DNA from 4 places in the Nocardioides sp. NBC_00368 genome. Region 2 is predicted to be linked to each of the others. Evidence: riboswitches for the same ligand, from Rfam matches in the RefSeq annotation. Region 2 holds a riboswitch; each other region holds the start of a gene.
The links. A riboswitch is a leader RNA that binds a small molecule or an ion and turns the genes downstream of it on or off. The one in region 2 is predicted to bind cobalamin.

Region 1: linked by a shared signal. The riboswitch ahead of OG984_RS28390 (cobaltochelatase subunit CobN) and the one ahead of OG984_RS12215 (prenyltransferase/squalene oxidase repeat-containing protein) in region 2 are both predicted to bind cobalamin.
Region 3: linked by a shared signal. The riboswitch ahead of OG984_RS28290 (nitrite reductase) and the one ahead of OG984_RS12215 (prenyltransferase/squalene oxidase repeat-containing protein) in region 2 are both predicted to bind cobalamin.
Region 4: linked by a shared signal. The riboswitch ahead of OG984_RS29255 (ABC transporter substrate-binding protein) and the one ahead of OG984_RS12215 (prenyltransferase/squalene oxidase repeat-containing protein) in region 2 are both predicted to bind cobalamin.

What each region holds. Positions count from the first base shown of each region.
Region 1 covers NZ_CP107970.1:5,938,284-5,945,942, reverse strand. The annotation lists gene pcaDC (bifunctional 3-oxoadipate enol-lactonase/4-carboxymuconolactone decarboxylase PcaDC) at 1-753, shown strand, start outside; gene OG984_RS28400 (phytoene desaturase family protein) at 764-2,212, shown strand; gene OG984_RS28395 (GNAT family N-acetyltransferase) at 2,223-2,786, shown strand; cobalamin riboswitch at 2,786-2,908, shown strand; gene OG984_RS28390 (cobaltochelatase subunit CobN) at 2,943-6,548, shown strand; gene cobF (precorrin-6A synthase (deacetylating)) at 6,548-7,339, shown strand; gene OG984_RS28380 (cobyric acid synthase) at 7,336-7,659, shown strand, end outside.
Region 2 covers NZ_CP107970.1:2,567,354-2,575,012, reverse strand. The annotation lists gene gatA (Asp-tRNA(Asn)/Glu-tRNA(Gln) amidotransferase subunit GatA) at 1-877, shown strand, start outside; gene gatB (Asp-tRNA(Asn)/Glu-tRNA(Gln) amidotransferase subunit GatB) at 874-2,367, shown strand; gene OG984_RS12225 (NYN domain-containing protein) at 2,498-3,259, shown strand; gene OG984_RS12220 (glycoside hydrolase family 19 protein) at 3,270-3,935, opposite strand; cobalamin riboswitch at 4,016-4,137, shown strand; gene OG984_RS12215 (prenyltransferase/squalene oxidase repeat-containing protein) at 4,204-5,277, shown strand; gene OG984_RS12210 (hypothetical protein) at 5,271-5,876, shown strand; gene OG984_RS12205 (energy-coupling factor transporter transmembrane component T) at 5,873-6,985, shown strand; gene OG984_RS12200 (ABC transporter ATP-binding protein) at 6,982-7,659, shown strand, end outside.
Region 3 covers NZ_CP107970.1:5,915,318-5,922,976, reverse strand. The annotation lists gene OG984_RS28315 (hypothetical protein) at 1-502, shown strand, start outside; gene bluB (5,6-dimethylbenzimidazole synthase) at 464-1,078, opposite strand; gene cobM (precorrin-4 C(11)-methyltransferase) at 1,078-1,863, opposite strand; gene cobJ (precorrin-3B C(17)-methyltransferase) at 1,860-3,401, opposite strand; gene OG984_RS28295 (precorrin-8X methylmutase) at 3,398-4,006, opposite strand; partial or broken gene OG984_RS28290 (nitrite reductase) at 4,694-4,885, opposite strand; cobalamin riboswitch at 4,941-5,144, opposite strand; gene OG984_RS28285 (ABC transporter substrate-binding protein) at 5,249-6,415, shown strand; gene OG984_RS28280 (tripartite tricarboxylate transporter permease) at 6,429-7,659, opposite strand, start outside.
Region 4 covers NZ_CP107970.1:6,115,105-6,122,763, forward strand. The annotation lists gene OG984_RS29245 (ABC transporter ATP-binding protein) at 1-345, opposite strand, end outside; gene OG984_RS29250 (FecCD family ABC transporter permease) at 342-1,361, opposite strand; gene OG984_RS29255 (ABC transporter substrate-binding protein) at 1,361-2,425, opposite strand; cobalamin riboswitch at 2,480-2,666, opposite strand; gene OG984_RS29260 (NAD(P)H-dependent oxidoreductase) at 2,695-3,393, opposite strand; gene OG984_RS29265 (sugar ABC transporter ATP-binding protein) at 3,572-5,098, shown strand; gene OG984_RS29270 (ABC transporter permease) at 5,095-6,138, shown strand; gene OG984_RS29275 (ABC transporter permease) at 6,135-7,223, shown strand; gene rhaS (rhamnose ABC transporter substrate-binding protein) at 7,229-7,659, shown strand, end outside.

The sequences.
Region 1 (7,659 bases), 2.8 Mb from region 2:
GACCGTGCCACGACCGTACGCGGCGCCGGCACCGCCTCCCAGATCGCCGGCTCCACCCAGCGCTGGTTCTCCCCCGGCTTCCTCGAGCGCGAGCCCGCGCGGGGCGGTGCCCTGCTCCACTCGCTGCGCGACGCCGACGCGGAGAGCTACGCGCTGGTGTGCGAGGCGCTGGCGGCGTACGACGTACGCGGGCGGCTCGCCGAGATCGCCGCGCCGGTCCTGGCGATCGGGGGTGTCGACGACGCCCCGACCCCACCCGCCTCGCTGGAGGAGATCGCCGTCGGTGTGCGCAACGGGCGGCTCGTCACCCTCGACGCCGTCGGCCACCTCGCCCCCGCCGAGGCGCCGCACGCCGTCTCCAGCCTGATCACCGCCCACGTGACCGCGGCCGACCCGGCCTATGCGGCCGGGATGAACGTACGCCGCCAGGTGCTCGGCGATGCCCACGTCGACCGGGCCACCGCCGCGATCACCGACGTCAACCGCGACTACCAGGACCTGATCACCCGCTATGCCTGGGGCACGATCTGGACCCGCCCCGGGCTCGCCCGCCGGGACCGCTCGATCGGCGTCCTCACCGCCCTGGTCGCGGGGCGCCACTTCGAGGAGCTCGAGTTCCACCTCCGCGCCGCGCTCACCAACGGGCTGACCCGCGAGGAGATCGTCGAGGTGCTCCTGCAGACCTCGATCTACGTCGGCGTACCCGCCGCCAACACCGCGTTTGCCGTCGCCAACCGGGTGCTGAACGAATAGCTTGGCGGGCATGACCATCACCGCGACCGTCGTCGGCGCCGGACCCAACGGCCTCGCGGCCGCGATCGTGCTCGCGCAGCACGGCGTGAGGGTCACCGTCCTCGAGGCCGCGGAGACCGTCGGTGGGGGCACCCGCACCGCCGAGCTGACCGTCCCCGGGCTGCGGCACGACATCTGCTCGGCGATCCACCCGCTCGGGGTGGCCTCACCGCTCCTGCGCGAGCTGGAGCTGGACAGATACGGGCTGCGCTGGCGCTACCCCGAGGTCGAGCTCGCCCATCCGCTCGACGGGGGCGAGGCCGCGCTGCTGCATCGCTCCGTCGAGGAGACCGCCGCGGGGCTGGGTGCTGACGAGCAGCGTTGGCAGCAGGTGTTCGGCCCGGTCGTACGCGGCTTCGACGCCATCACCGACCACATCCTCGGCCCGATCCTGCGCCCGCCGCGGCACCCGTTCCGGATGGCAGGCTTCGGCCTGCGGGCCGCTCCGCCGGCGACCGTGCTCGCCCGGGCGTTCCACGAGGAGCGGGCGAAGGCGCTCTTCGCCGGGTGCGCCGGACATGCGTTCCGTCCCCTGGGCAGCCCCGGCACGGCCGCCGTGGGCACCATGCTCATCGTCAGTGGCCACCGGCACGGATGGCCGGTCGCCGAAGGCGGCTCGCAGGCGATCACCCTCGCGATGGCGGGGCTGCTGGAGGATCTGGGCGGCAACATCGTCACCGGCACCACCGTCCGCAGCCTCGCCGACCTGCCCGACGCCGACGCCACCCTGTTCGACACCAGCCCGGGAGGCTTCGCCGACATCGTCGGCGAGGCCCTTCCCCGACGGCAGCGCCGGGCGATGCGGCGATGGCAGCACGGGCCCTCGGCGTACAAGGTCGATCTCGCCGTCCGTGGCCCGATCCCCTGGCGTGACCCGGAGATCGGCCGCGCCGGGACCGTCCACCTGGGCGGCACGATCGAGGAGGTGACGGCGAGCGAGCGGGAGATCGCGGCCGGCCGGATGCCGGAGCGCCCGTTCGTGCTGCTCGGCCAGCAGTACGTCGCCGACCCGTCCCGCTCGGCAGCAGACCTCAACCCGGTCTGGGCCTACGCCCAGGTCCCGCACGCCTACGAGGGCGACGCCACCGCCGCGGTGCTGGCCCAGATCGAGCGCTTCGCCCCGGGCTTCGGCGAGCAGGTCGTGGCCACGCACGTGACCACGCCGGCCGACTACGCGACGTACAACCTCAACTACGTCGGTGGCGACATCTCCACCGGCGCCAACACCCTGCGTCAGCTCGTCGTCCGCCCCACCCTCGCGGCCTATGACACCGGCATCTCGGGGATGTTCCTCTGCTCCGCGGCCACCCCGCCGGGGGCCGGCGTCCACGGCATGTGCGGCTACCACGCCGCCCGCCGGGCGCTGCACCACCTCGGCGCGGCCGAGAAACCAGGTGCCAGCGGCGTACGTCCTGGCTAACGTCTCGCCCATGCCGCAAGCCCGCCTGCGCACCGAGCGCCTCGAACTGGTCCCGCTGAGCGAGGAGCACCTGCCCTTCCTGGTCGACCTCAACTCGGATCCGGAGGTGCTGCGCTTCCTGTTCACCCGTGCGCTGACGCCGGCGGAGACCGAGGAGCGGATGCACAAGTGGCTCCGCTCGGCGCGGGAGACGGATGCGCTGGGCAAGTGGGTCGGGTATTCGGCGGCGGGTGAGGCCGTCGGGCTCTACATGTTCGAGCTGCCCGACAACCCGCCGCGCACCGATGCGGCCGAGCTCGGCTACCGGCTCCCCCAGCGGAACTGGCGGCAGGGCTACGCGAAGGAGGGCTCGCTCGAGCTGCTCCGGCACGGGTTCGAGGACCTCGGCATCGACCGGGTGATCGCGCAGACGATGGCCGTCAACGAGGCTTCCCGCGCGACGATGGTCTCGGTCGGGATGAGCTTCGTGCGTGGCTTCCAGCAGGACTGGGAGGAGCCGCTCCTCGGACATGCCGACGGCGAGGTCGAGTACGAGATCACCCGCGAGGCCTGGCTGGCGCGTCAGGCGGGGTAGGCTGCGAGCACGCTCGTGGCGCAGGAACCCGGTGAGAGTCCGGGGCGGTTCCGCCACTGTGACGTCCGTACAGCTTCTGGGCACGGACACAGCCAGACACTGGCCACGGGCTATCCGACCGATCGACGGGGCGAGAACCCCTAGGAGGACCCCGGCATGGCCGACCCTGCACGCGTACGCATCGCCCTTCTGTCCACCTCGGACACCGACCTGCTCTCGGCCCGTGCCAGCGGAGCCGACTACGCCTGGGCGAACCCGTCGCGGGCGACGGACCTCGAGGCCGTGGTCGCCGAGGCCGACCTGGTGGTCTTCCGGCTGCTCGGCTCCCCCACCGACCTGTGGGACGGCCTGAGCGCCGTCAAGGAGCGCGGCACCCCGGTGGTGGTCCTCGGCGGCGAGCAGCAGCCGAGCGCCGAGCTGATGGAGCACTCCACGGTGCCGATGGGCGTAGCCGCGGAGGCCCACCGCTACCTCGCCGAGGGTGGGCCGGCCAACCTCGCTCAGCTGCACGCGTTCCTCTCCGACACGGTCCTGCTGACCGGGTTCGGGTTCGAGCCGCCGGCGGAGGTGCCGGCCTGGGGGTTCGCGGAGCGCCCTGCGCCCGCCAACGACACCCTCCCCCGGATCGGCATCCTCTACTACCGCGCCCACGAGACCAGCGGCAACACCGCGTTCGCGCACGCGCTGGCCGACGCCATCGACGCGACCGGGGCCGCCACCGGCGTACCCGTCTTCGCGGGGTCGCTGCGCTCGGCGCCCGACGACCTCTACGAGGCGCTCGGCACCCTCGACGCGCTCATCGTGACCGTGCTCGCGGCGGGCGGGTCCGTGCCCGCGTCCGCCTCCGCCGGTGGCGAGGACGAGGCCTGGGACGTGGAGCGGATGGCGGCGCTGGACATCCCGGTGCTCCAAGGCCTCTGCCTGACCAGCTCGCGCGCGGAGTGGGAGGCCTCCGACGACGGCGTGACGCCGCTCGACTCGGCCAACCAGATCGCGATCCCCGAGTTCGACGGCCGGATCATCACCGCCCCGTTCTCGTTCAAGGAGCTCGACGAGCAGGGTCTCCCCCACTACGTCGCCGACCCCGAGCGGGCCGCGCGGGTGGCCCGGATCGCGGTCAACCACGCCCGGCTCCGCCACACACCCAACCCCGAGAAGCGTCTCGCGCTCGTCCTCTCCGCCTACCCCACCAAGCACGCCCGCATCGGCAACGCGGTCGGCCTGGACACCCCGGTCTCCGCGATCCGGATGCTGCGCCGGCTCCGCGAGGAGGGCTACGACCTGGGGACCGACAACGAGGTCGTACGCATCCTCGACTCCGTCGCCGCGGAGGAGGGCGACACCGCAGCCGGTGACGCGCTGATCCACGCGCTGATCGCCGCCGGCGGCCAGGACGAGGAGTGGCTGACCAACGCCCAGCTCACCGACGCCCACGTCCGGATCTCCAAGGCCGACTACGACGAGTGGACCGCGGATCTCCCCGCTGAGCTGCGCGAGCAGATGGTCGAGACCTGGGGGCCGACGCCGGGCGAGCTCTTCGTCAACGACAACAACGAGCTGGTGCTGGCCACGCTTCAGGCCGGCAACATCGTCATCCTGATCCAGCCGCCGCGCGGGTTCGGCGAGAACCCGGTCGCGATCTACCACGACCCCGACCTGCCGCCCTCGCACCACTACCTGGGCGCCTACCGCTGGCTCGAGCACGGCTTCGGTGCCGACGCCGTCGTCCACCTCGGCAAGCACGGCTCGATGGAGTGGCTGCCGGGCAAGAACGCAGCGCTGTCGGCGTCATGCGGCCCGGATGCGGCCATCGGCAACATGCCGCTGATCTACCCGTTCCTGGTCAACGACCCCGGCGAGGGCGCCCAGGCCAAGCGTCGCGCGCACGCCACGATCGTCGACCACCTGGTGCCGCCGATGGCCCGCGCGGAGTCCTACGGCGACATCGCGCGGCTGGAGTCGCTGATGGAGGAGTACGACCGGATCTCCTCCATGGACCCCGCCAAGCTGCCCGCCATCCGCGGCGAGATCTGGCAGCTGATGAAGGCCGCCGAGCTCCACCGCGACCTCGGCATGGAGGAGCGTCCCGAGGACGACGACTTCGACGACTTCATGCTCCACATCGACGGCTGGCTCTGCGAGATCAAGGACGCCCAGATCCGCGACGGCCTGCACGTGCTCGGCGGCGCCCCCGAGGGTGAGGCACGGATCAACCTGGTCCTCTCGATCCTGCGCGCCGCGCAGGTGTGGGGCGGCGTCGGCGGCGCCGTGCCCGGTCTGCGGGCGGCGCTCGGCCTCAAGGAGGGCGCCGACACCCGGGCCGTCGACGAGATCGAGACCCAGGCGCGCGACCTGGTGGAGCGGATGGACGCGGCCGGCTGGGACCCGGCCGCCGCCGAGACGCTCCACGACGACCCGGCGGTTCAGCAGGTTCTCGCCTTCGCCGCGACCGAGGTCGTGCCCCGGCTGGCGAGGACCACCGACGAGCTGGGAGCCGTGCTGCACGCGCTGGACGGTGGCTTCGTCCCCGCGGGGCCGTCGGGCTCGCCGCTGCGGGGGCTCGTCAACGTACTTCCGACGGGGCGCAACTTCTACACCGTCGACCCGCGCGCGGTGCCCTCCCGACTGGCGTGGCAGACCGGGCAGGCGATGGCCGACTCGCTGCTGCAGCGCTACCTCGACGAGACCGGCGACTACCCGACCTCGGTCGGGCTCTCCGTGTGGGGCACGAGCGCGATGCGTACGTCGGGCGACGACGTCGCCGAGGTGCTCGCGCTGCTCGGCGTGGCACCTGCGTGGGACGAGGCCTCGCGCCGCATCACCCACCTCGACGTCATCTCGCTGGAGGAGCTGGGCAGGCCGCGCATCGACGTGACCGTACGCATCTCCGGGTTCTTCCGCGACGCCTTCCCGCACGTCGTCTCGATGCTCGACGACGCGGTCCGGATGGTCGCCGACCTGGACGAGCCCGCCGAGAAGAACTTCGTCCGCGCGCACACGCTGGAGGACCTGGAGGCACACGGTGACCAGCGCCGCGCGACGTCCCGGATCTTCGGCTCCAAGCCCGGGTCGTACGGCGCCGGGATCCTGCAGGTGATCGAGGCCGGCAACTGGCGCTCCGACCAGGACCTCGCCGACGTGTACGCAGCCTGGGGCGGCTTCGCCTACGGCCGCGACCTCGACGGCGCCCCGGCGGCGGACGACATGCGCGCCAACTACCGCCGGATCAAGGTCGCCGCCAAGAACGTCGACTCCGCCGAGCACGACATCGCCGACTCCGACGACTACTTCCAGTACCACGGCGGCATGGTCGCCACCGTCCGCGCGCTGACCGGGTCGGATCCGAAGGCGTACGTCGGCGACTCCACCTCCCCCGACGCCGTGAAGACCCGCACGTTGCAGGAGGAGACCAACCGCGTCTTCCGGGCCCGCGTGGTCAACCCGCGCTGGATCTCGGCGATGCAGCGCCACGGCTACAAGGGCGCCTTCGAGCTGGCCGCGACCGTCGACTACCTCTTCGGCTTCGACGCGACCGCCGGCGTGGTGCAGGACTGGATGTACGAGAAGCTCGCCCGCGAGTACGTTCTGGACGAGACCAACCAGGAGTTCATGCGATCCTCGAACCCGTGGGCGCTGCGCGGCATCGTCGAGCGGCTGCACGAGGCGGCCGAGCGGGGGCTGTGGGAGGAACCCGACCCCGAGCTCGTCGCGCAGATGCAGGAGATCTACCTCGACATCGAAGGTGACCTGGAGGAGGAGTGATGACTTCTTCTGGCAAGCGTCGGATCAAGATCATCGGCGTCGGTCCCGGCGACCCCGACCAGGTCACGCTCGAGGCCGTGGCCGCGATGCGGTCGGTCGACTACTTCCTGGTCACCGACAAGTCGGGCACGGTCAAGAAGGGCATGCCCGACCCGCTGGTGCGGGCCCGCGAGGAACTGCTCGACCGGCATCTGTCCGCGCCCGCGCGGGTGGTGAAGGTCGCCGACGCACCCCGCGAGCGACGCGAGGAGTTCACCGGGACCGACGCGGAGTACCGGACGGCGGTCGCCGACTGGCACCGCGCCCGGGTCGAGCGCTACCTCGCCGTGCTCGCCGAGCACCCCGGTGACGTCGGCTTCCTGGTCTGGGGCGACCCGGCCTTCTACGACTCCACGATCCGCGTCGTCGACCAGATCGCCGAACAGCTCGACGTCGAGGTCGACGTCATCCCCGGGATCTCCTCGGTGCAGCTGCTCGCCGCCCGTCACCGGCTGGTGCTCCACGACGTCGGGCGACCGCTCTACGTCACCACCGGCCGCGCGGTGCTCGAGGCCGTCGAGGCCGGGCACGACAACCTCGTGGTGATGCTCAACCGCGTCGTCGAGCTTCCTGGGCTCGAGGACTGGCGGATCTGGTGGGGCGGCAACCTCGGCACGCGCGAGGAGGAACTCGTCGCCGGCACCGTCGGCGAGGTCCTTCCGGCGATCGAGGAGGCGCGCGCCCGGCTGCGGGACACGTCCGGCTGGGTGATGGACATCTACCTCCTGCGGGCTCCGCGGACGACCCGATGAGCGGGCTGCTGGTCGCCGGGACCACCTCGGACGCCGGCAAGTCGGTCGTGACGACCGGGCTGTGCCGGGCGTTCGCCCGCCGCGGTGTGAAGGTGGCGCCCTACAAGGCGCAGAACATGTCCAACAACTCGATGGTGGTCTCGACAAGCTCGACCACCGGTGAAGGCTCGACCACCGGAACCGGCGGGACGACCGCCGAGATCGGCCGGGCGCAGTGGGTCCAGGCGCTGGCGGCACGGGTCACCCCGGAACCGGCGATGAACCCGGTGCTGCTCAAGCCCGGCTCGGACCGCCGCAGCCACGTGGTGCTGATGGGGCAT
Region 2 (7,659 bases):
GGCCAACTCGCTGGACCAGGTCGGTCCGGTGACCCGCACGGTCCTCGACAGCGCCCTGCTGCACGAGCTCATCGGCGGCCACGACCCGCTCGACTCCACCTCCACCACGACCCCGGTGACCGGGCTCGTCGACGCCGCCCGTGCGGGCGCGACCGGCGACCTGAAGGGCGTCAAGGTCGGCGTCATCAAGGAGCTGGCCGGCGAGGGCTGGGCGCCCGACGTGATGGCCAAGTTCAACGAGTCGGTCGACCTGCTCACCAAGCTGGGCGCCGACGTCGTCGAGGTCTCCACGCCGAGCTTCGAGCACGCGATGGCGGCCTACTACCTGATCCTGCCGGCGGAGTGCTCCTCCAACCTGGCCAAGTTCGACGCGATGCGCTACGGCCTGCGGGTCACCCCCGACGGCGACCCGAGCGCCGAGGACGTGATGAAGGCCTCGCGTGACGCAGGCTTCGGCGACGAGGTCAAGCGCCGCATCATCCTGGGCACCTACGCGCTGAGCAGCGGCTACTACGACGCCTACTACGGCCAGGCGCAGAAGATCCGCACGCTGATCATCGAGGACTTCAAGAAGGCCTTCGAGCAGGTCGACGTGCTGGTCTCGCCGACGTCCCCGTCGACGGCGTTCCCGCTGGGTGCGAAGCTCGACGACCCGCTCGCGATGTACATGCAGGACCTGGCCACCATTCCGGCCAACCTGGCCGGTACGCCCGGCATCTCCATCCCGGCCGGGGTCTCCGACGCGGACGGGTTGCCCGTCGGCGTACAGCTCCTGGCGCCGGTCCTGGAGGACGCCCGTCTCTACCGCGTCGGTGCCGCCCTCGAGGCCGCCATCGGTCCGGTGCTCTCGATCGACAAGCTGGAGGTGGCCCGATGAGCGAGACTCTTGTCGCGTTCGACGAGGTGCTGGAGCGCTACGACCCGGCGATGGGCCTGGAGGTCCACGTCGAGCTCAACACCAACACCAAGATGTTCTGCGGATGCCCGGCGACCTTCGGCGGCGAGCCCAACTCCCAGGTGTGCCCGACCTGCCTCGGCCTGCCCGGCTCGATGCCGGTCGTGAACGCCAAGGCGGTGGAGAGCGCGATCCGGATCGGGCTCGCGCTCAACGGCTCGATCGCGGAATGGTGCCGGTTCGCCCGGAAGAACTACTTCTACCCGGACATGCCGAAGAACTTCCAGACCTCGCAGTACGACGAGCCGATCGTCTACGACGGCTACCTCGACGTCGAGGTCGAGGGGGAGACCTTCCGCGTCGAGATCGAGCGCGCCCACATGGAGGAGGACACCGGCAAGACCACCCACATCGGTGGCTCGACCGGCCGTATCCACGGCGCCGACTACTCGCTGGTCGACTACAACCGCGCCGGCATCCCCCTGATCGAGATCGTCACCCGCCCGATCCTCGGCACCGGTGCCAAGGCGCCGCTGGTGGCCAAGGCCTACGTCGCGGCGCTGCGCGAGATCCTGCTGGGGCTGGGCGTCTCCGACGTACGCATGGACCAGGGCTCGATGCGCTGCGACGTCAACCTGTCGCTGTCCCCGAAGGGTTCGGACAAGCTGGGCACCCGCACGGAGACGAAGAACGTGAACTCGCTGCGCTCGGTCGAGCGGGCCGTACGTTTCGAGATGTCGCGCCACGCCGGGATCCTCGACGCGGGGGAGGCGATCTTCCAGGAGACCCGCCACTTCCACGAGGACACCGGCACCACCTCGGCCGGACGGCCGAAGTCCGACGCCGACGACTACCGCTACTTCCCCGAGCCGGATCTCGTCCCGGTCGCGCCGAGCCGCGAATGGGTCGAGGAGCTGCGTGGCACGCTGCCCGAGCCGCCGGCTGAGAAGCGGGCGCGGCTGCAGGCCGAGTGGGGCTACTCCGACCTGGAGATGCGTGACGTGTGGGCCGCCGGTGCGATGACGCTGATCGAGGCGACCGTCGCCGAGGGCGCCTCCGCCCAGGCCGCGCGCAAGTGGTGGATGGCGGAGCTCTCCCGGGCCGCCAACGACCGCGGCGTCGAGCTGGCCGAGGTCGGGGTCACCCCGGCCCAGGTCGCGGAGGTGCAGAAGCTGGTCGACGGCGGTTCGCTGACCGACAAGCTCGCTCGCCAGGTGTTCGAGGGGCTGCTCGCAGGTGAGGGCACGGTCTCCGAGATCATCGACGCCCGCGGCCTCGCCGTCGTCTCCGACGACGGCGCGCTCGGTGCGGCCGTCGATGAGGCGATCGACGCCCAGCCTGCTGTCGCGGAGAAGATCCGCGGCGGCAACCAGGCCGCGGCCGGTGCGCTCATCGGCGCCGTCATGAAGGCGACCGGCGGCAAGGCCGACGCCAAGCGCGTGCGCGAGCTGATCCTGGAGAAGCTCTCCTGATCCCACGCCGAGTCGGCTCGTCCTGACAACAGAATCCGCCGAGTCGGCGCGTCATGACGCGCCGACTCGGCGGTGGTTTTGGTCAGGATGAGCCGACTCGGCGGTGGGTGGCACTGGCAGACTGTCCGGCGTGACCGAGCCCTTCCGCATCGCCCTGCTCATCGACGCCGACAACGCCCCCGCGGCCAAGATCGACGCGATCCTGAACGACCTGGCCGAGTACGGCGAGGTGACCATCCGGCGGGCCTACGGGAACTGGACCAAGCCCGAGCTCAAGGGCTGGATCGAGGAGCTGCACGATGCGGCCATCCGGCCGATGCAGCAGTTCGACCTGACCGCCCACAAGAACGCCTCCGACATGGCGCTCGCCATCGACGCCGTGGAGCTGCTGCACGCGGCGATCCCGGACGCGTTTGCACTGGTCTCCTCCGACTCCGATTTCACCCCGCTGGTGCACTACCTGCGCGAGAAGGGCCGCGCGGTCTACGGCTACGGCCGGGAGAAGACCCCGGCGCCGTTCAAGAGCGCCTGCACCCGGTTCACCGTGGTCGAGAAGCTCGGCGGCTCCGAGGAGGAGACCGACGCCGACTCCGAGGCCGGTGCCACGCCCGCCCGCAAGCCGTCCTCCTCGGCGACCACGGGACAGGTGCTGAAGCGCAACGCCCGGCTGATCCAGCTGCTGCGCAACTCCATCGCCGCGGCCGCCGACGACGACGGCTGGGCCCTGGTCGGCACGGTCGTCTCCCGCATCCGCAACCAGTCCTCCGAGGACCCGCGCAACTACGGGTACGCCACCTGGACCAAGCTCATCAAGGCGATCGACCTCTTCGAGCTCAAGGACGAGGGCACCTCGGCGATCGCGGTCAGCGACAAGCGCAACAGCAAGAAGTGACGTACGCCTACTAGGACGCGTCCGCGGTGCGGTCCTGGTCCTCTGCCTTCTTCGGCTTCGGGCGGGCGCACTTGATCCCCTTGGGCACCGACCCGTTGAGGTGCCTCAGCGCGGCCTTGAAGTCGCGGCAGCGCTCGGCGTCCTCCTCCTTGTTGGGGGGATAGCCGATCGCCGCGTTGACCTTGCCCATCTCGAGGGCGTCGGCGAGCGGGTTGATGTCGCGGGCGACGGTCCAGTACCACCGCGAGATCGGCGCGCTGTGGTCCAGCGAGCGGGCCAGCTCGGGGCGACGACGCAGGTCGATCCCGAAGTAGGCGCCGGCGTCGGTGTAGTTGGCCTCGCCGGTCAGCTGGATGTAGCCGCGGCCGGCGTACTTCCGCTTGTCGTGGGGGCCCTTGGCGTCGTGGTGGAAGGAGCTCTCGTTGGCGAGCGTGGTGAGGTAGGCCGCCTGCCGGTAGGGGGTCGTGATCCGGGCGTCGGACATGGCGCGGTTGAGGGTCGGCAGCCCGGTCTCGACGGTCTTCTTGTTCCCGACCTTGTCGCCGAACATGGCAACCAGATCGGCGTACGTGACCGAGGCCCGAGCCGGGGCCGCGACTGCCGTCGTGGCCGGGCAGAGGGAGAGAAGGGTGGCCGAGATCAAGGTTGCGACAAGGCCGAGAATCCTGTGGCGCATGGGGACAGAGTGACTCCTCGACGGCGATCCCGCAAGCAGGGCCGACCCGGCATAAGATGACCCCCGAATCAAGCAGAGCCTCAATCAACACACGCCGTGGTGGGGGAAGCCGGTCGAATCCCGGCGCTGACCCGCAACCGTAGGCCCGGGACATCGAGGGTCCTGAGCGAGCCGGAGCACCTGCCGACGGACGCGTACTGACCTGACGCTGTCGTGGAAAGCAGCGGGTCGGCCCTTGGCCTTCCCGACGAACAGCGCGGAAGGAACCATGAAGAAGACCGTCCTCGGTGGCATCGCCGCCGCCCTCGCCCTCACCTCGCTCGCCGGCTGCGGCGAGAAGGCCGTCGAGGAGGGGGAGAAGCCCACCTACGACGCGAAGGTGTCGACCTCCGTGGCCGACTGGCTCGTCGCCCAGGCGCCGAAGGGTGTGGCCCGCAACGCGCAGTACGGCACCGACGACTTCGGGCTCAGCGCCGACATCGGGATCGCGCTGGCCGAGGTCGGTGGCTACGACGAGGAGATCGCCACGATCGCCGCGGCCGTGATGACGAACAAGAAGGCCTACACCTCGCCCGGGTTCGGCACCGTGACCTCGGCCGGGGCCACCGCGAAGGCGCTCGTCCTCCAGCAGAACATCGATGCCTCCGACCCCGGTCTGCTGAAGCAGCTCGAGGGCACCGTCGCCGAGAACGGCCGCATCGCCGACGAGCTCGACCCCAAGAACAAGGAGGCGGCCGACTACTCCAACACCATCGGGCAGTCGTACGCGGTCTGGGCGCTGAGCAACGCGGAGAGCAAGGAGGCCACGGCCGCCGCGGAGTTCCTGGCCGGGCAGCAGTGCGAGGAGGGCTGGTTCCGGGTCACCTTCACGGCTGACCCCGCGGCCGCCGACCAGACCTGCGACGGTGACCCGAAGGCGGCTCCGGACGCCGACGCCACCGCGTTCGCGCTGATCGCGCTGTCCTCGGTCGCCTCTCCCGAGGCCGAGAAGGCCGTCGAGGCGGGCGTCGAGTGGCTGAAGGAGACCCAGGCCGAGGACGGTTCGTTCAAGGCGGCGACCGGCAACGTCGCCAACTCCAACACCACCGGCCTGGCCGGGTGGGCGTTCGGCCGCGCCGGTGAGACCGATGCTGCCGAGAAGGCCGCGACCTGGGTCTCCGAGCACGTCGTGACCTGCGGTGACGACGTCGGCGCGGTGGCCTACGACGACGCCGCCCTGACCGAGGGCAACACCAAGGGGCTGGCCAAGGAGTCCGAGGGGATGTACCGCCTCGCGGCCGCGCAGGCGCTGCCGTCCCTCGTCTTCCTGCCCAAGGACGCGACCACGAAGAGCGCGTGCTGAGCCTACGGTCCGCGATGGTGGCCCTGGCGATCCTCGCCGGGGCCACCGCACCCGTCCTCACCCCGGCTCCAGCTTCTGCCGCGGAGGCGTGCGACGACGTCACCGTCGTCGTCGAGCCCAACGCCCTGGGCGGCGACCCCGAGATCGCCTGCGTCCGGCCCGAGGAGGGCGACACCGGTGCCGACCTCTTCGAGAAGGCGGGGCATCCGCTCACCTACGTGACCTCGATGCCCAGCGTCGTCTGCCGGGTCGACGGCCGGCCGAAGACCGCCGGCTGCGCCCAGATGCCGCCCGCCGACGCCTACTGGTCGCTGTGGGTCACCGACGAATCCGGGGCCTGGAGCTACGCCTCCAGAAATGTTACCGAAATCAGCGTGACCTCCGGGCAGGGTGTTGCGTTCACGTGGATAGACGACGATGTCGTTACCGCTCCGGCGACGGAACTTGGGGATGCTGTGGGGGCGCCCTCAAGCCCGTCGCCGGAGTTATCTCCGGAGGACTCGCCCTCCGAGCCCCGGCAGCTGCCCGGCTGGGTCGCTCCGGCCGGGATCCTCGCCCTCTTCTCCGTCGCCGGTGTCGTGTGGTGGCGTCGGCGATGAGCACTGTGCTTCGTGAGGCAGCGGTCGCGCGCCTGCCCCGTGATCTGCACCCCGTGGCCTGGTGGGTGTGGGCGATCGGCCTGGCTGCGTACGCCTCCTTCACCACCAACCCGCTGCTGCTCCTGCTGCTGGTGGGGGTGGTCTCGGTCGTGGTCGCGGCCCGCCGCGGGGAGCAGCCGTGGGCGAAGGCGTTCCGGCTCTACGTCGGCCTCGCCCTGTTCATCGTCGCCACCCGGGTGCTCTTCCGGGTGCTCCTGGGTGCCGTGCCGGGTCACGTGCTCATCGACCTGCCCGAGATCCCGCTTCCCGAATGGGTGCTGGGGATCCGGCTGCTCGGGCCGCTCACCCGCGAGGCGCTGCTGGCCGGCCTCTACGACGGCATGCGGCTCGGCGTGATCGTGATCTGCGTCGGTGCGGCCAACGCGCTGGCCAACCCGAAACGACTGCTGCGGTCGCTGCCGCCGGCGCTCTACGAGATCGGGACCGCGGTCGTCGTCGCGGTGACCGTGCTGCCGCAGCTGGCCGAGTCGGTGCAGCGGGTCCGCGCCGCACAGCGGCTACGGGCAGGGGCGACCGGGAGGGTCAAGCGGCTGCGCCGCTTCCTGGTCCCGGTGCTCGAGGACGCGCTGGAGCGGTCGATGGCGCTCGCGGCCGGCATGGACACGCGCGGCTACGGACGTACGGCCGGGGTCCCGGTCGCCACCAGGCGGGTCACCTCGGTGCTCATGCTGGTCTCGCTCGTCGGGCTCTGTGCCGGCGTCTACGCGGTGCTGGACGGGACCACGCCGGGCTGGCTGGCGACCAGCATGCTGGTGCTCGGCGTCGGGGCCGCGGCCATCGGGCTGAGGTTGGCCGGTCGCCGGGTCTCACGAACCGTCTACCGGCCGGACCGGTGGCGCTGGCCGGAGATCGTGGTGGCGCTGAGCGGTGTGCTGGTCGCGGTCGTGGGCTGGTGGGTCGCGCGGTCGCAGGTCCCGGTGGCCTTCCCCGGGGTGAGCACCGCGCCCGGGGTCACGCTGACGGCCATGTCAGGAGTGCTGGTCGGGCTGGTTCCAGCGGTCGCCGCGCCGATTCCGGCATCACTCGTCGAGGAGGAGACCGCCGCATGATCGAGCTGCGAGGGATCACGTTCACCCCGCCCGACTCCTCCGAGCACGTGCTCAAGGACGTCGATCTCACCATCGAGGAGGGCGAGCTGCTGCTCGTCTCCGGCCCGACCGGCTCCGGGAAGTCGACCCTGCTCGGCGTCATCGCCGGCCTGGTGCCCCGCTTCTCCGGCGGCACGCTGGAGGGTGACCTGCTGCTGGACGGCGCCTCGATCATCCGTACGCCGCCGCGCGAGCGCGCCGGGATCATCGGCTACGTCGGGCAGGACCCGGTGGCCGGCTTCGTCACCGACACCGTCGAGGAGGAGCTGGCCTACGGGATGGAGCAGCTCGGCCTCCCGCCGGCGACCATGCGGCGCCGGGTCGAGGAGACCCTCGACCTGCTCGGCATCGCCGAGCTGCGGCAGCGGTCGCTGCGTACGCTCTCGGGCGGGCAGCAGCAGCGCGTCGCGATCGGCTCGGTGCTCACCACCCACCCGCGGGTGGTCGTGCTCGACGAGCCCACCTCCGCCCTCGACCCCACCGCCGCCGAGGACGTGCTGGCCACCATCACCCGGCTCGTGCACGACCTCGGCACCTCCGTGGTCCTCGCCGAGCACCGCCTCGAGCGCGTCGTGCCCTTCGCCGACCGGATCGCGCTCCTCGTCGGTGACGGCTCCGTCGCCGTCGGCGACCCC
Region 3 (7,659 bases), 2.8 Mb from region 2:
TCCCGACGCCACGTGGGAGGAACAGCGCGCGGATGTCGCGACGGGGTGGTACCTGCCCTCGCTCGCCTACCAACAGATGCGCCCACGACTCCCGGTACCGTTCCTGGCGACGCTCGGCGCCTGGGTGGTCTTCGGCGCGGAGATCACCGGCTATGAGAGGTCGCTTCACCCCGCCGTCGAACCACGCGAGCAGCCACCTGATCAGCCGCAATCCAAGCGCCCACAGAACCGGCGCCTCCCACCGGCCAGCCTTGTCCTCGGCCGTCCGGGCGACTGGTTCTCGGAGTTCGAGGACACCTGGCTGCCGATCGAGAACGGCGCTACCTGGACTCTGTGGGGTGCCCTCAACTCGACCCCGCCACGCGCCGACCCCCGCAGCATGTACTACCAGGACCAACTGGAGGAGGAGCGCTTCCTCAAGCGCCTCTACTCGACCGGTCGACACCGGGCCCTCGCCCGCACCCTAGAAGGTCTCGTCGTGGACGACCGTGGAGAGCGGTGAGCGGTGGCGCCAGCCGAAGCGCTCCAGGTCGGGGACGTCGGGGAGGTCGGCGACGGTGCCGACGCAGAGCCAGGCGACCGGACGTACGCCCGCGGGCATCCCGACCAGGTCGCGCAGGAACTCCTCGCGGTAGAAGCTGACCCAGCCGACGCCGAGGCCCTCGGCGGTGGCGGCGAGCCAGAGGTTCTGGATGGCGCAGACGACCGAGTAGAGGCCGGCGTCGGCGATGGCGTGGCGGCCGAGGACGTTGGGGCCGCCGCGGCTCGGGTCGTAGCCGACCACGATGCCCAGACCGGACTCGCGGATGCCCTCGATCTTGATCCGGGAGAAGGTCTCGGCCCGCTCGCCGGACAGGGTGGCGGCGAAGGTATCCCGCTCGGTCGCGACGTGGGAGTGGAAGCGCTCGAGGCGGTCGGCGTCGCGTACGAGCACGAAGTCCCACGGCTGCGACATCCCGACGCTCGGGGCGGCGTGGGCGGCGGACAGGACGCGCTCGAGGACATCCGGAGACACCGGCTCGCCGGTGAACTCCGCACGGGTGTCCCGACGACGGTTGATGGCGTCGTAGAGGTCCATCAGGCACCCCCCGACCCGGTGGTCGAGCTTGTCGAGACCCGCGGGCGAGCCGCGTCGTAGAGGAACGACTCTCCGCCGTCGCGGGCCAGCGCGGGTCCGGCGAGGATGACGGCGGCCTGGCGCAGGCCCGCGTCCTCGACCGCGTCGGCGATCGTCGACACGGTCCCCCGCAGCACCTTCTCCTCGGGCTGGCTGGCGCGGTAGACCACCACGACCGGACACTCGGGGCCGTAGTACGGCAGCAGCTCGGCCATCAGCTCGCGGGTACGCCGGATCGCCAGGTGGAGCACCAGGGTGGCGCCGGTGGCGGCGTACGCAGCCAGCGACTCCCCCTCCGGCATCGCGGTCGATCGGGCCCGGGTGCGGGTGAGGACCACCGACTGGGCCACCAGCGGCACGGTGAGCTCGCGGCCGACCAGCGCCGCCGCCGCGGCGTAGGCCGGTACGCCGGGCGTCACGTCCCACGGCACTGCGGCCTCGTCGAGCCGCCGGGTCTGCTCAGCGACCGCCGAGTAGACCGACGGGTCGCCGGAGACGAGGCGTACGACCTGCTTGCCGTCACGATGAGCGGTGACGATCGCCTCGACGATCTGGTCCAGATCGAGCTTCTGGGTGTCGACCAGCTCGGCCTCGGGACTGCAGTGGGCCAACACCTCGGGATCCAGATAGGTGCCGGGATAGAGCACCACCTCGGCGGCCTCGAGCAGCCTCGTCGCGCGCACGGTCAGCAGGTCGGCCGCACCGGGGCCGGCACCGACGAAGTGGACGGTCATCGGATCGGTCATCGGACATACCTCGGCGTCCAGACCTGTCCGGACGCGGTCACCTGTGTCGAGCTCGCCCCCACGATGACCAGGCACTTCATGTCGATCGATGCGGGATCCAGGTCACCGAGGGTGGTCACCGTCAGCGACTCCTCGGCCCGCCCGACGTCGCGGCCGACGATGACGACGGTGTCGGGCTTGCGCTGCTCGAGGAGTACGTCGCGCGCCAGCCCGATCTGCTCGGTGCGCGAGCGCGAGGCGGGGTTGTAGATCGCCAGCACCAGGTCGGCCGCGGCGACCGCGCGCAGCCGCTCCTCGATGACCGGCCACGGCTTGAGGCGGTCCGAGAGCGACATCACCGCGAAGTCCGCACCGACCGGAGCGCCTGCCCGGGCGGCCACGGCCTGGACCGCGCTGACACCGGGCAGCACCCGGACACGTACGCCGGCATAGGCCGGATCCGAAGCCGCCTCGAACACGGCGGACGCCATCCCGAAGACACCGGCGTCACCGCCGGAGACGACGGCGACCCGCTCCCCCGCGAGCGCCAGGTCCAGCGCGTGCCGGGCACGGTCGACCTCGACCGTGTTGCCCGAGGCGTGCCGCTGCAGCCCAGCACGTTGCGGCACCCGGTTGACGTAGGGCGCGTAGCCGACGACGTGACCCACCTCGGCCAACGCGGCCGACACCTCGGGCGTCAGCCACCCGTCCGGCCCTGGCCCCAACCCGACCACGAGCACCTCCCCGCGCTCCGCACCCTCGACCGGCTCGGCCACGGAAGCCTCCGCCGAGCTCGTCTGCCGCATGCGGCCTGCCGAGGCGGAGGCGGGAGCGGTGTCCCCGGGAACCACGATGAGCGAGAAGTACGGCACCGACTCCGGATCCACGTCCGCCACCGGCAGCCAGCGCTCCTCGGGCTGCGAGGCACGCTCGACGTACCAGGCACCCTCGAGCCGCCCGGCCGCAGCCAGCGCGGCGCGAACCGCCGGGAAGGTCCGGCCGAGCTTCATGATGATGGCGGCCTCGGTGTCGGCCAGGCGCCGGGCGAGCTCGGCCTCGGGCAGGGTTCCGGGCAGCACGGTGAGGACGTCGGTCTGGCGCACCAGCGGCGTCGAGACGGCAGCGGTGGCGGCCGCGAAGGCCGGGACGCCCGGCACGACGGAGGTCTCGTAGACCTCCTTGAACCGGTCGTGGAGATACATCGAGGAGCCGTAGAAGAGCGGGTCGCCCTCGGCGAGCAGGACCACGTCGCGCCCGGCGTCGAGATGGGCCGAGAGCCGGACCGCGCAGGACTCGTAGAACTCGGCCATCGCCCCGACGTAGCCACCCGGGTGCGAGGTGGTGCCGGTGGTGACCGGGTAGCGCAGCTCCTCCTCCACCGCACCGGCCGGGATCAGCGATGAGGCGATCCGGCGGGCGTGGGACTGCTTGCGCACCCCGGCGTGGTAGGCGATCACCGGCGCCGCACCGATCAGCCGGGCGGCCTTGAGAGTGATCAGCTCGGGATCGCCCGGACCGATGCCGACGACGGTGAACCGGCCTGGGGTCACGCTGCTCATTCCTGCTCCTGGGCGAGTGCGTTGAGTGCGGACGAGGTCATCGCGGAGCCGCCACGACGGCCTCGCACGGTGACGTAGGGGATGTCGATCCCGTGGTCGTCGGCGAAGGCGGCGAGCGCCTCCTTGGACTCGGCGGCGCCGATGAAGCCGACCGGGCAGCCGACGATCGCGGCCGGCCGCGGACCACCGTCGAGGATCATCTCGAGCAGGTGGAAGAGCGCCGTGGGGGCGTTGCCGATGGCGACGACGGAGCCCTCCAGGTAGGGCTCCCACAGCGACAGCGCGGCCGCGGTGCGGGTCGTGCCCCAGGCCCGGGCCAGCGCCGGGACGCGGTCGTCACCGAGCATGCAGAGCACCTCGTTGTCGCGCGGCAGCCGGCTGCGGGTGACCCCGGTCGCGACCATCGTCGCGTCGCACAGGATCGGTGCCCCGGCCTCGAGCGCGCCGCGCGCGGCCTTCACCAGGCCGGGGTGGATGACCAGGTCGGCGGCGAGATCGACCTGTCCGCTGCCGTGGATCATCCGGACGGCGAGCCGCTCGGCGTCGGCGGGCACCGCGGAGAGGTCGGCCTCGCGCCGGATGGTCGCGAAGGAGTCGACGTAGATCGCGGGTCCCTGGTCGATGTAGTCGTAGCGCCGGGTCGGGCGCGCCTGCGGCGCAGGCACGAGTACGCCGCGCCACGGTGTCACCACGACCGCCGGCGCCCGCTCGACCAGCGCCTCGACGGCGGCGCGGTCCAGAGCCCCGTCGGCGGCGGCGACGTGCTCGCCGCCGGGCACCTCGCCGAACCCGAGCTCCTCGGCCGCGGCCGGCACCCGAGCATCGGCCGGGACCGGCTCGACCAGCGGGCCATCGAGCTCCGAGACGTGCCAGGCCGCAGACGGCCCCTCGCCGCGTACGTCCAGGAAGCGTGCGGCGAGCGCGACCAGGCGGGACGCGGCCTCGGCGAGCGGCACGACCGGCCCCCATGAGTCGCCGACGCGCAGCTGACCCTCAGCACCCGAGAGCGCCACCAGACCGAGATCGCACTCCCGCGAGACCAGGTCGCCGCGACCGTCGTCGAGCACGAAGAGAAACCGTCCCGGGAGCGCCGCCAGCCGGGGCGAGGCGCACAGCAGGCGGTCCAGCGACGCGGCGACGCCACGCAGGTCGGCCCGTCCGCCGGCGAGCCCGGTCTGCGGGGAGACCATCACGTTGCGTACGAGCTCATGGGTCTGCGCCGGCACCAGACCGGTCGCCTTCAGCGCGGTGAGCACCTCGCCGGGCAGCGCGCCGTCGACAGCGGGCAGGCCGCGCACCTGCAGGTTGGCGCGCCCGGTGAGATAGACGCGGCCGTCGCCGTAGGTCTCGGCGACGGAGATCAGCGACAGCAGCGAGGCGGAGGAGACGGACCCGCCGATCAGGCGCAGCCGCACCAGCAGGCCGTCCTCGGCCGGCCACGGACGGCCGACTCCTGGGCACCGGTCGGTTCGGACTCGGGACATCGCCACACCTGCTCTGGTCAGGTGCCCTTCCGCGGGGCACGTGGTGACCTGGCGGCGGGCGCCGCCAGAGCCAGCAGGTCTTCGGACTCGGAATCGATCGGTGCGGGACGCCTTCCCGGAGCCAGGCTCCAGTGGCTGCCCCTCCCGGAGGAGGTGCGTGCCCCGCCCGTCATCCTCACCGCTGCGCGTCAGTCCCGGACTCTCACCGGGTTCCCTGACCCCATCAGGCATGGAGTACGACTGGCAGGGCGAGACTACCCACTTGCGGACACGGCGCCGAATTGCTCGCGGCCCGGCCGCTGTTTGTGCCAGTGTTCGGCTACTCGGAAACTTCCACACGTCTTCGCACAGATGGAGTCCCCCGTGACCGGATCGGCTCGTCGGAAGCTGTTCGTTCTCGCGCCCGTCTCGGCGCTCGCGCTCGGTCTCACCGGATGCGCCACCACCTCGGAGTCGAAGGTCGCGATCGGTCTCGTGGTCCCGACCTCCGGCGCCCACAAGTCGATCGGCACCGACATGTCCCGCGGCTTCGACCTCTACCTCGACCAGCACGGCGGCAAGCTCGGTGGCCGGCTGGTCGACGTCATCGAGGCCGACGAGGGCGACCGGGTGAGCACCGGCGTGGCCGCGGTGTCCAGGCTGATCGAGGACGAGGAGGTCCAGGCGGTCGTCGGGCTGGTGGGCTCGGAGACGGCGCTCGCGGCCAAGGACGTCGCGGACAGCAGGGAGACCCCGCTGATCGTCACCGGCGCCGGGGCCGACCAGTTCGCCGACGGCTCTGACTACCTGTGGCGCACGTCCACGACCAACGCAGATCTGGGCGGCTCGCTCGGGAATGCGGTCGCCCAGGAGACCGACCGCGGCTCGGCCTACGTCGTCGCCTCCGACGACGCCGCCGGTCACGAGTTCTCCGACAGCTTCATGATCGCCTTCGAGGCGTCCGGCGGCGGCGTCGCGGGGCAGAGCTACACGCCGGCCGCCGTGACCGAGGACTGGTCGGGGCTCTTCGAGAAGGTGAAGAAGTCACGTGCGGACGCGATCTACGCCGCGTACACCGGGAAGGAGGCGGAGGCGTTCGTCCAGCAGTATCGCGACTCCGGCCTGGCCCGGAGCACCCCGCTCTACGGCCCCGGCTTCCTGACCGAGGGCGACGTGCTGTCCACCCTGGGCGGCGACGCGACCGGGGTACGGACGGTGCTGCACTACAGCGACGCCATGGACTCGCTGATGAACGACGCCTTCGTGAAGGACTACCGCAAGGCCTACGACGCGACCCCGACGGCCTACTCGGTGCAGGCCTACGACGCCGCGGCCGCGCTCGACAAGGCGCTCGGCCTCTCCGACGACGTCGACCGCAACGAGATCGCGGACTCCCTGGGGTCCGTCGGCACGATCGTCAGTCCCCGCGGGAACTGGACCTTCGACCCCAACCACAACCCCGACCAGTCCTACTTCCTGCGGGTGGTCAGGGGCACTGCCGACGGCCCCCGCAACGTCGTGCTGGAGGAGATCGCCTCAACGGGCAGCTGAGGCGATCTCCAGCTCAGCGATCCGCCTCGACCAGCTCGTGCTCCAGGTCCTCCTCCTTGCGGCGGAGCACGATCGACCCGGCGAGCGCGAGCAGCAGCGCGACGTACACGACGATCGCGAACGGCGACTGCACCAGCGTCAGCCAGTCTCCCTGGGCGATCTGCAGGGCCGAGCGCAGCTGCCGCTCGAAGATCGGCCCGAGGATCAGCCCGACCACCATCGGCGCCACGGGATAGCCGTAGCGGCGCATGAAGAAGCCCAGGATGCCGAGCACCAGGAGGACCATGACGTCCTGCGGGCTGAAGTGCACCGCGAAGGCGCCCAGGGCTGCGAACAGCAGGATGCCGGCGTAGAGATAGTGCCGCGGGATCTGGAGCACCTTCACCCACAGCCCGACCAGCGGGAGGTTGAGCACCAGCAGCAGCACGTTGCCGATGTAGAGGCTCGCCACCAGCGGCCAGACCAGGTCGCCGTGGTCCTTGAACAGCAGCGGCCCCGGCTGGATGTTGTAGTGCTGCAGCGCCACCAGGATCACCGCGGCCGTGGCCGAGGTCGGGATGCCGAGGGTCAGCAGCGGCACCAACACACCGGCCGCCGAGGCGTTGTTGGCCGCCTCGGGCCCGGCGACGCCCTCGATGGCACCGTGGCCGAACTCCTCCTTCGCCTTCCCGCGAGCGAGCTTGCGCTCGGCGGAGTACGACAGGAACGTGCCGACCTCGGCCCCACCGGCCGGCAGGGTGCCGATCGGGAAGCCGATCGCGGTGCCGCGCAGCCACGGCTTCCAGGAACGCCGCCAGTCCTCACGCGTCATCCAGGTGCGCCAGCCCCGGGTGACCGGGACGAGCTGCTGGGGTCCGCGGCGCAGCTGCGCACCCACGTACAGCGCCTCGCCGACCGCGAAGAGCGCGACCGCGACGACCACGACGTCGATGCCGTCGTTGAGCACGGGTACGCCGAAGGTGAACCGCATCTGCCCCGACATGCCGTCGACACCCATGAGCCCGATGAACATCCCGACGCCGAGAGCCGCCAGCCCGCGGGACACCGAACGGCCCAGCAGCGCCCCGACGGTGGTGAAGGCGAGCACCATCAGGGCCACCTTCTCGACGGGACCGAGCTTGACCGCGAGGTCCGCGGCCAGAGGCGCCAGGAAGGTGAGCGCGACCGTGGCGAGCGTGCCCGCCACGAACGACCCGATGGCGGCGGTGGCGAGCGCCGCGGCGCCCTTGCCGCGCTTGGCCATC
Region 4 (7,659 bases), 2.6 Mb from region 2:
CTGGGCGCTGTCGGGCGCCCAGGCCGGGCGGTGCGGGATCCGGCCGAGGGCGACGACGTCGCGTACGCGGAGGTCCTGGCTGGTCGCGGGCTCCTGCTCGACGACGGCGAGCCGGCGCGCGAGGCGGCGCCGGGACATGCCGCCGAGCGGGCTGCCGTCGAGCAGGACGTCGCCCGAGTCCGGCGGCCGGAGCCCGGCCAGGATCCGGATCAGCGAGGACTTCCCGGACCCGTTGGGCCCGAGCAGGCCGACGGTGGCGCCGTCCTCGACCTGGAGGGACACGTCGTCGACGACGAGTCGGCCGCGGGGAGCCCAGCTGACCCGGCCGGCCTCGAGCGCGGTCATCGCCGCGCCCTCATCAGCACCAGCGCGAAGGCCGGCACCCCGACCAGCGCGGTCGCCACCCCGACGGGGAGCTCTTCGGGGTCGATCACGGTCCGGGCCGCGGTGTCGACCCAGATCAGGAAGATCGCGCCGAGCAGCGCGGTGGCCGGGAGCAGCAGCCGGTGCCCGACCCCGACCAGGGCGCGGGCCAGGTGGGGGAGGACCAGCCCGACGAATCCGATCGCGCCCGAGGTCGCGACGATGACGGCCGTCATCAGCGCCGTCAGCACCAGCAGCACCGCCCGGATGCGCGCGACGTCGACGCCGAGCGAGGCCGCCGCGTCGTTGCCGAACGCGAACGCGTCCAGCCAGCCGGCGCCGACGACGCAGCAGAGCAGCCCGCCGAGCACGATCACCCCGCACACGAGTACGTCGGTCCAGCTGGCCGAGGAGAGCGACCCGAGCAGCCAGAACAGCACCCCGCGGGTCTGCTCGGCATCGGCTGCGGTGAACACGATGAACGAGGTGAGCGCCGAGAAGAGCTGGGTCGCCGCGATGCCGGCCAGGATGAGCCGGTCGGTGGTGCCGCCGGCGAGCGAGGCGAGCAGCAGCACCAGGGCGAACGAGGCGAGCGCACCGGCGAACGCCCCGGTGGAGAGCCCGATCGCGCCCGAGCCGACGCCGAGGACGACGATCGAGACCGCGCCGGTGGAGGCACCCGAGGAGATGCCGAGCACGAACGGGTCGGCGAGCGGGTTGCGCAGCAGCGACTGCAGGATGATCCCGCAGATGGCGAGACCCGCACCGCAGATCCCCGCGAGCAACGTACGCGGCAGCCGCAGGTCCCACACGATGCTCTGCTGCAGCAGCGTCAGCTCGGAGGACCCGAGCCCGGCCCGGTCGGCCACGACGCCGTAGACGTCGGCGATGCTCAGGTCGGAGGGGCCGACGGTGATGGCGCCCGCCACCGAGGCGACCACCACCAGGGGAGCCAGGGCCAGCAGGACGCCGGCGCGGGGGACGCGGCGCGCCGACATCAGCGGAGGCCGAGGGCGGCCAGCTGGTCGGCGACGTTCTCGACCGCGTAGACGGTGCGGATCGAGGGGTTGAGCTCGGCGCCGGAGACCGTCACGAAGCGGTCGTTGCGGACCGCGTCCATCCGGGCGGTGACCGGGTTGCTCTTCAGGTAGTCGATCTTGGCGCGGGCCGTCTCGGCGGTCTGGCTCTTGCGGGTCAGGTCGCCGAGGACGATGACGTCGGGGTTGCGCTCGGCGACGGTCTCCCAGTTGATCTGCGGCCACTCGTCGGTGGTGTCGTCGAAGACGTTCTCCACACCGAGGGTGCGGCCGATGATGCCGGGGCCGCCGCAGCAGCCGGCCAGGTAGGGCGACTCGGAGTTCGCGAACCAGTACATCGCGCTCACCTCGCCGGCGGGTGCCTTCGTCCGGGCGGCCTCCAGCCGCTGCGACAGGTCGGCGACCAGCTTCTCGCCGCGGTCGGGGACGCCGAAGATCCGCGCCAGGTCGGTGATCTCCTGGAAGATCGTCTCGATCTCGAGAGGGTCGAGACGGGTGCCGTCGTCGTCGCCCTCGTTGTCCTTGACGCACTCGGCGGGGGAGAGGTAGGAGCCGACGCCCAGCTTCTCCAGGTCCTCCGGCGTGGTCACCCCACCCTCGCCCAGGGTGCTGATGAAGGAGGCGGTGACGAAGTCGGGCTCGGCCTCCAGTACGCGCTCGTAGGAGGGCCAGTCGTCAGCGAGCCGGGGGACGCGCTCGTTGTCCTCGGCGAGCGAGTCGAGCACCGGGTCGGTCCACACCGCGGTGCCGGCCATCCGGTCGGCGAGGCCGAGCGAGAGCAGGATCTCGGTGGAACCCTGGTTGAGCGAGACCGCCCGCTCGGGTGGCGCCTCGAGGGTGATCTCGCGACCGCAGTTGGTCAGCGTGAACGGGAAGCCGGCAGCGTCGCCGGCGTCGGCCGCCGCCTGCTGCGCGCCGGAGGGCTGGCCGGCTCCGCAGCCGACCAGTGCGGCGCCGAGCACCAGCACGGCGCTCGCGGCGACCGTTCGGATCAGGGTCGGTCGGATGGTGCGAGACAGGTGCACGTCGGTCCTCGAGCGGGTCGCGGGCTGGTGCGCGTCGCCCGTGCTGACCGGCAGCGGTCTGCTGCAGGGCCAGCAGGTCTTCGGACTCGGGATCGACCGGCGCGAGACGCCTTCCCAGACCCGAGGGCCCAGTGGCACAGTGTCCCGTCCGTCACCCACACCGCTGCGCGTCAGTCCCGGACTCTCACCGGGTTCCCGTGCCGGGACTACGTCCCGAGCGGCTGGCCCGAAGACCGTAGCAGGCGCGCCCGCCCGCCGCCGTGACGCCCTCAGCCCTCGCGATGGGCGCTGAGCCCGTCCTGCCCGGGCGCAACCGAGTCGTGGAGCTTGATCGTGTGGTCGTACTGCTCCTCGACCATCGGCCGGTAGGCGATCCGCGGCTCCGTCATCACGCCCTCGAGACGTACGCTCAGGTCGGCCTCGATCCGTGCCATGACCTCGGCGTCGACGAGGTCGGCGTCGGTGATCAGGTGCGGACGCAGCGGGTCCATCCCGGTGTACCAGAACGTGCCGTGCAGCAGCGGCCACAGGACGTCCTCGATGTGGCCGCTGATCCCGCGCGGGCCCAGGGTCGCGGCCCGGTCGCCGGCCGTGACGATGGTCAGGGCGCGCTTGCCGGCCAGGCCGCCCTTGCCGTACTTGAGCGGCTTGCCGGTCTCCGGATCCGGTACGTCGAAGGCGAACCCCGACTCGAAGACCCGGTCGATCCAGCCCTTGAGGATGGCCGGCACCGAATACCACCACAGCGGGAACTGCACGACCAGCAGATCTGCCTCCCGCAGGCGGTCCTGGTGGTGGCGTACGTCGGCCTCGCCCCGTTCCACCAGAAGTGGATTGAAACCTTCTCGATAGAGGTCGATCTCGTCGACGGTCCAGCCGGTCGCGACGAGAGCGTTCCGGCCCGCCTCCTGCAACCGTCCGTTGAGGGACGACGCGTGCGGATGTGCCCATACCCAGAGTGCGTGCATGGGTCTCTGAACGCGGTCTGACGCGGCAGGATTCCCGCCTGGATGTGGGTGGGCGTCGTGCCGGTCTGACCACAAAGTCCGAACCTCGCTCAAATTAGCGGCCGAAGAGTGTTGACGTATGTGATTGCCATCACTAGCGTAAACCAGGCTTGAAACCTTTCAATTCGAGGAGCTGCCCATGCCGGACACACCCGCCGCACTGGAGCTGCGGGACGTGGCCAAGTCGTTCGGCCCCGTACGCGCCCTCCGGTCTGGAAGCCTCCGGGTCGAGGCCGGATCCATCCACGCGCTCGTGGGGGAGAACGGAGCCGGGAAGTCGACCCTGGTCAAGATCGTCGCCGGGCTCTACCGCCGCGACGCCGGCGACTATCTGCTCTCCGGGGAGCAGGTCGACTTCCGCAACACCGCCGAGGCCAAGCAGGCCGGCGTCGCGGTCATCTACCAGGAGCCGACCCTCTTCCCCGACCTCTCGGTCACCGAGAACATCTTCATGGGACGCCAGCCGACCAACCGCTGGGGCAGGATCGACCGTGCCGCTATGCGCACCGAGGTCATCGAGCTCTTCGCCCGGCTCGGCGTGCCGATCGAGCCCGACCGCCCGACCGAGGGTCTCTCGATCGCCGACCAGCAGCTGATCGAGATCGCCAAGGCGCTCTCGCTCGACGCCAAGGTCCTGATCATGGACGAGCCGACCGCGGCCCTGTCGGGCAACGAGGTCGAGCGACTGATGACCGTGGCGCGCACGCTGCGCGACCAGGGCTGCGCCGTCGTGTTCATCTCGCACCGCTTCGACGAGGTGTTCGCGCTGTGCGACACCATCACGGTGATGCGCGACGGCGCCTACATCTCCACCGACCCGATCGCCGCGGTCACCGAGGACGAGATCGTCCAGCGACTGGTCGGGCGCGAGGTCTCCGACCTCTACCCGAAGCTCGAGGCCACCGTCGGCAAGCCCCTGCTCGAGGTCAGCGGCCTCACCCGCACCGGCCTGTTCCAGGACATCAGCCTCACCGTCCGCGAAGGTGAGATCGTCGGCCTGGCCGGCCTCGTCGGTGCCGGGCGCAGCGAGGTCGCCCAGGCGATCTTCGGCGTCGACCCCTACGAGAGCGGTGAGGTGACCCTCGACGGGCGGCCGGTCCCGCCGGGTGACCCGCGACGCGCGATCGAGATGGGACTGGCCTTCGTCCCCGAGGACCGCCGCCAGCACGGCCTCGTCCTGGACGCACCGATCTCGCGCAACATCACGCTTCCGACGAGCGGCCGGCTCGCCCGCACCGGGCTGATCAGCACCGGCATCGAGAACCGCTCGGCCGCCGACTGGGCCGCCCGGCTCGAGGTCAAGGCCGCGACCCTCGACACCCTCGCCGGCACCCTCTCGGGCGGCAACCAGCAGAAGGTCGTCCTGGCCAAGTGGCTCTCCACCCAGCCGAAGGTGCTGATCATCGACGAGCCCACCCGAGGCATCGACGTCGGCACCAAGTCCGAGGTGCACCGACTGCTCTCCACGCTCGCGCAGGAGGGCCTCGGGATCCTGATGATCTCCTCCGAGCTCCCCGAGGTGCTCGGGATGGCCGACCGCGTGATCGTCCTCAGCGAGGGTCACCAGACGGCCGAGCTGAGCCGCGAGGAGGCGACCCCCGAGGCCGTCATGCGCGCGGCGACGGCCCACCACTCCACCACCCTGAACGTCAGCGAGGCATCATGACCACCACGCTCGACGCGCCTGCCCCGGCCGCGCCGCAGCCACGCCACAGAGCAGCCAGCCGGCTGACCTGGCTCCTGAAGCAGCGCGAGACCGGCATCGCCGTCGCCTTCATCCTGCTGCTCGTGGTGACCACGGCGGTGAACCCCAACTTCCTGTTCAGCACCGACGGCTGGCGCGACCTCACCCTGACCCCGGCGATCCTCGTCTGCCTGGCGATCGGCCAGGCGATGGTGATCGTCACCCGCAACGTGGACCTCAGCGTCGGGTCGACCCTCGGGCTGACGGCGTACCTCGCCGGTCGGCTCTTCCTCGACACCGGGCTCCCGGTGATCCTCGTCGTGCTGATCGCAGTCGCCGCGGGCGCCGTGCTCGGTCTGGTCAACGGGGTGCTGGTCGCCTTCGCGAAGGTGCCGGCGCTGGTGATCACCCTCGGCACCCTCTACGTCTACCGCGGGATCATGCTCGAGTGGGCCGGCAGCGACCGGATCAACGCCTCCGACATCCCGCCCGGGCTGCTCGACTTCGGAACCGGATCGTTCCTGTTCATCCCCAACCTGGCGTGGATCTCGTTCGCGCTGCTGGCCGTGGCCATCTATCTGATGCGCTCCACCCGCGTCGGCCGCGAGTTCTACGCGATCGGCTCCGACCCCGATGCCGCCACGCTCTACGGGCTGCGCGACAAGCGCCGGGTCCTGCAGGCGTTCGCCACCTCGGGTGCGCTCGCGGGCCTCGCCGGGATCCTGTACGTCTCCCGCTACGGCACCATCAGCTCCGGTGTCGGCCTGGGCATCGAGCTCGAGGCCGTCGGCGCCGCCGTCGTCGGTGGCGTGGCCATCTTCGGCGGCAGCGGCACCGTGCTCGGGGCGGCTCTGGGGGCGTACCTCCTCACCACCATCAACCGGGCGCTCCCGGTCCTGGGCATCCCCGACTTCTGGCAGCAGGCCGTCGTCGGCGCGCTGATCATCGGCGCGATCGTCCTGGACCGCTACTTCGCCCGCCGTCAGCACGACAAGCTCCTCGCAGAGAGGGAAGAAGCATGACCAGCCTGCTCTCCGAGAAGGCGCCCGCCCGGACGTACGCCGCGCACGCCAAGCCGTGGTGGCAGCGCACCCTGATGACCAGGGACACGGCGATCATCGCCCTGCTCGTGGTCGTGTGGACGTACGCCTCGATCGCGATCCTCAACTTCTCCGACCCGATCACGGTCTACTTCCTGGTGCTCGACATCGCGCCGATCCTGCTGATCGCGCTGCCGATGACCCTGATCATCATCACCGGCGAGATCGACCTGTCGGTGGCGAGCGTCGTCGGGCTCTCCAGCGTCCTGTTCGGGGTGCTGCACCGTGAAGGCCTCCCGATGGTGGCCGCGATGGTGCTCGCGCTGCTCGCCTGCGCGGTCGCGGGAGCGCTCAACGGCGTGCTCGTCACCCGCTACGGGCTGCCGTCGCTGGCCGTCACGATCGGCACCATGGCGCTCTTCCGCGGGATCGCGGTCGGCGCGCTCGGCACCACCGCGATCACCGACTGGCCCGACGCCTGGGGCGATGTCGTACAGGCTCGGATCGGCGACTCCCAGATCCCGCTGATGACGGTTCCGCTGGTCGTCCTGATCGTGCTCTTCGCGGTCGTCCTGCACTTCACGCCGTTCGGTCGGGGCATCTTCGCCGCGGGTCTCAGCAAGGATGCGGCCCGCTTCTCGGGTGTCAACGTCGACCGTACGAAGCTGATCCTGTTCACGCTCAGCGGCCTGATCTCGGGGCTGGCCGGCATCTACTTCACGCTGCGCTACGGCAGTGCGCGGGGTGACAACGCCACCGGCATGGAGCTGCAGGTCATCGCGGCGGTGCTGCTCGGCGGGGTGTCCATCTTCGGCGGCCGCGGCGCGATCCCCGGGGTGATCGCCGGCGTCGTCCTGATCGGGACCATCGGCAGCGCGCTGCGCCTCGACGGACTCAGCGCCAACCTCATCCAGATCATCACCGGCGTACTCCTCATCGCAGCGGTCATCGCGGCCAGCGTCCTCGGCTGGACCGGTCGCATCGTCGGCACCTATCGGCTGCCCAAAGAACGGGTAGAGCAGAGCTCGGACAAACCATCCTCGAAGAACTCAAAGAAATCGGAGTGAGAGACATGACCAGCAAGTTCCGACGCGCCGGCAGTGCCGTCGCCATCGTTGCGGCCCTCGGCCTCACCCTGTCCGCCTGCGGTGGCGGGAGCGGCAGCGGCAGCGATGGAGAGGGTGGCGGCGACACCAGCAGCATCACCTTCATCCCGAAGAACCTCGGCAACCCCTACTTCGACGCCTCCGACGCGGGCGGCCAGAAGGCAGCCGACGAGATCGGCACGAAGTGGTCGCAGGTCGGCCCGACCGAGGCGACCCCCGACTCCCAGGTCAGCTTCATCAACACCGCGACGCAGCAGCGTGCCGGCGCGCTCGTCGTCTCGGCCAACGACCCGACCGCCATCGGCGACGCCCTCGACGAGGCCCGCAACGCCGGCACCAAGGTCGTCACGATGGACTCCGACACCGAGCCGCAGTTCCGCGACGTCTTCGTCAGCCA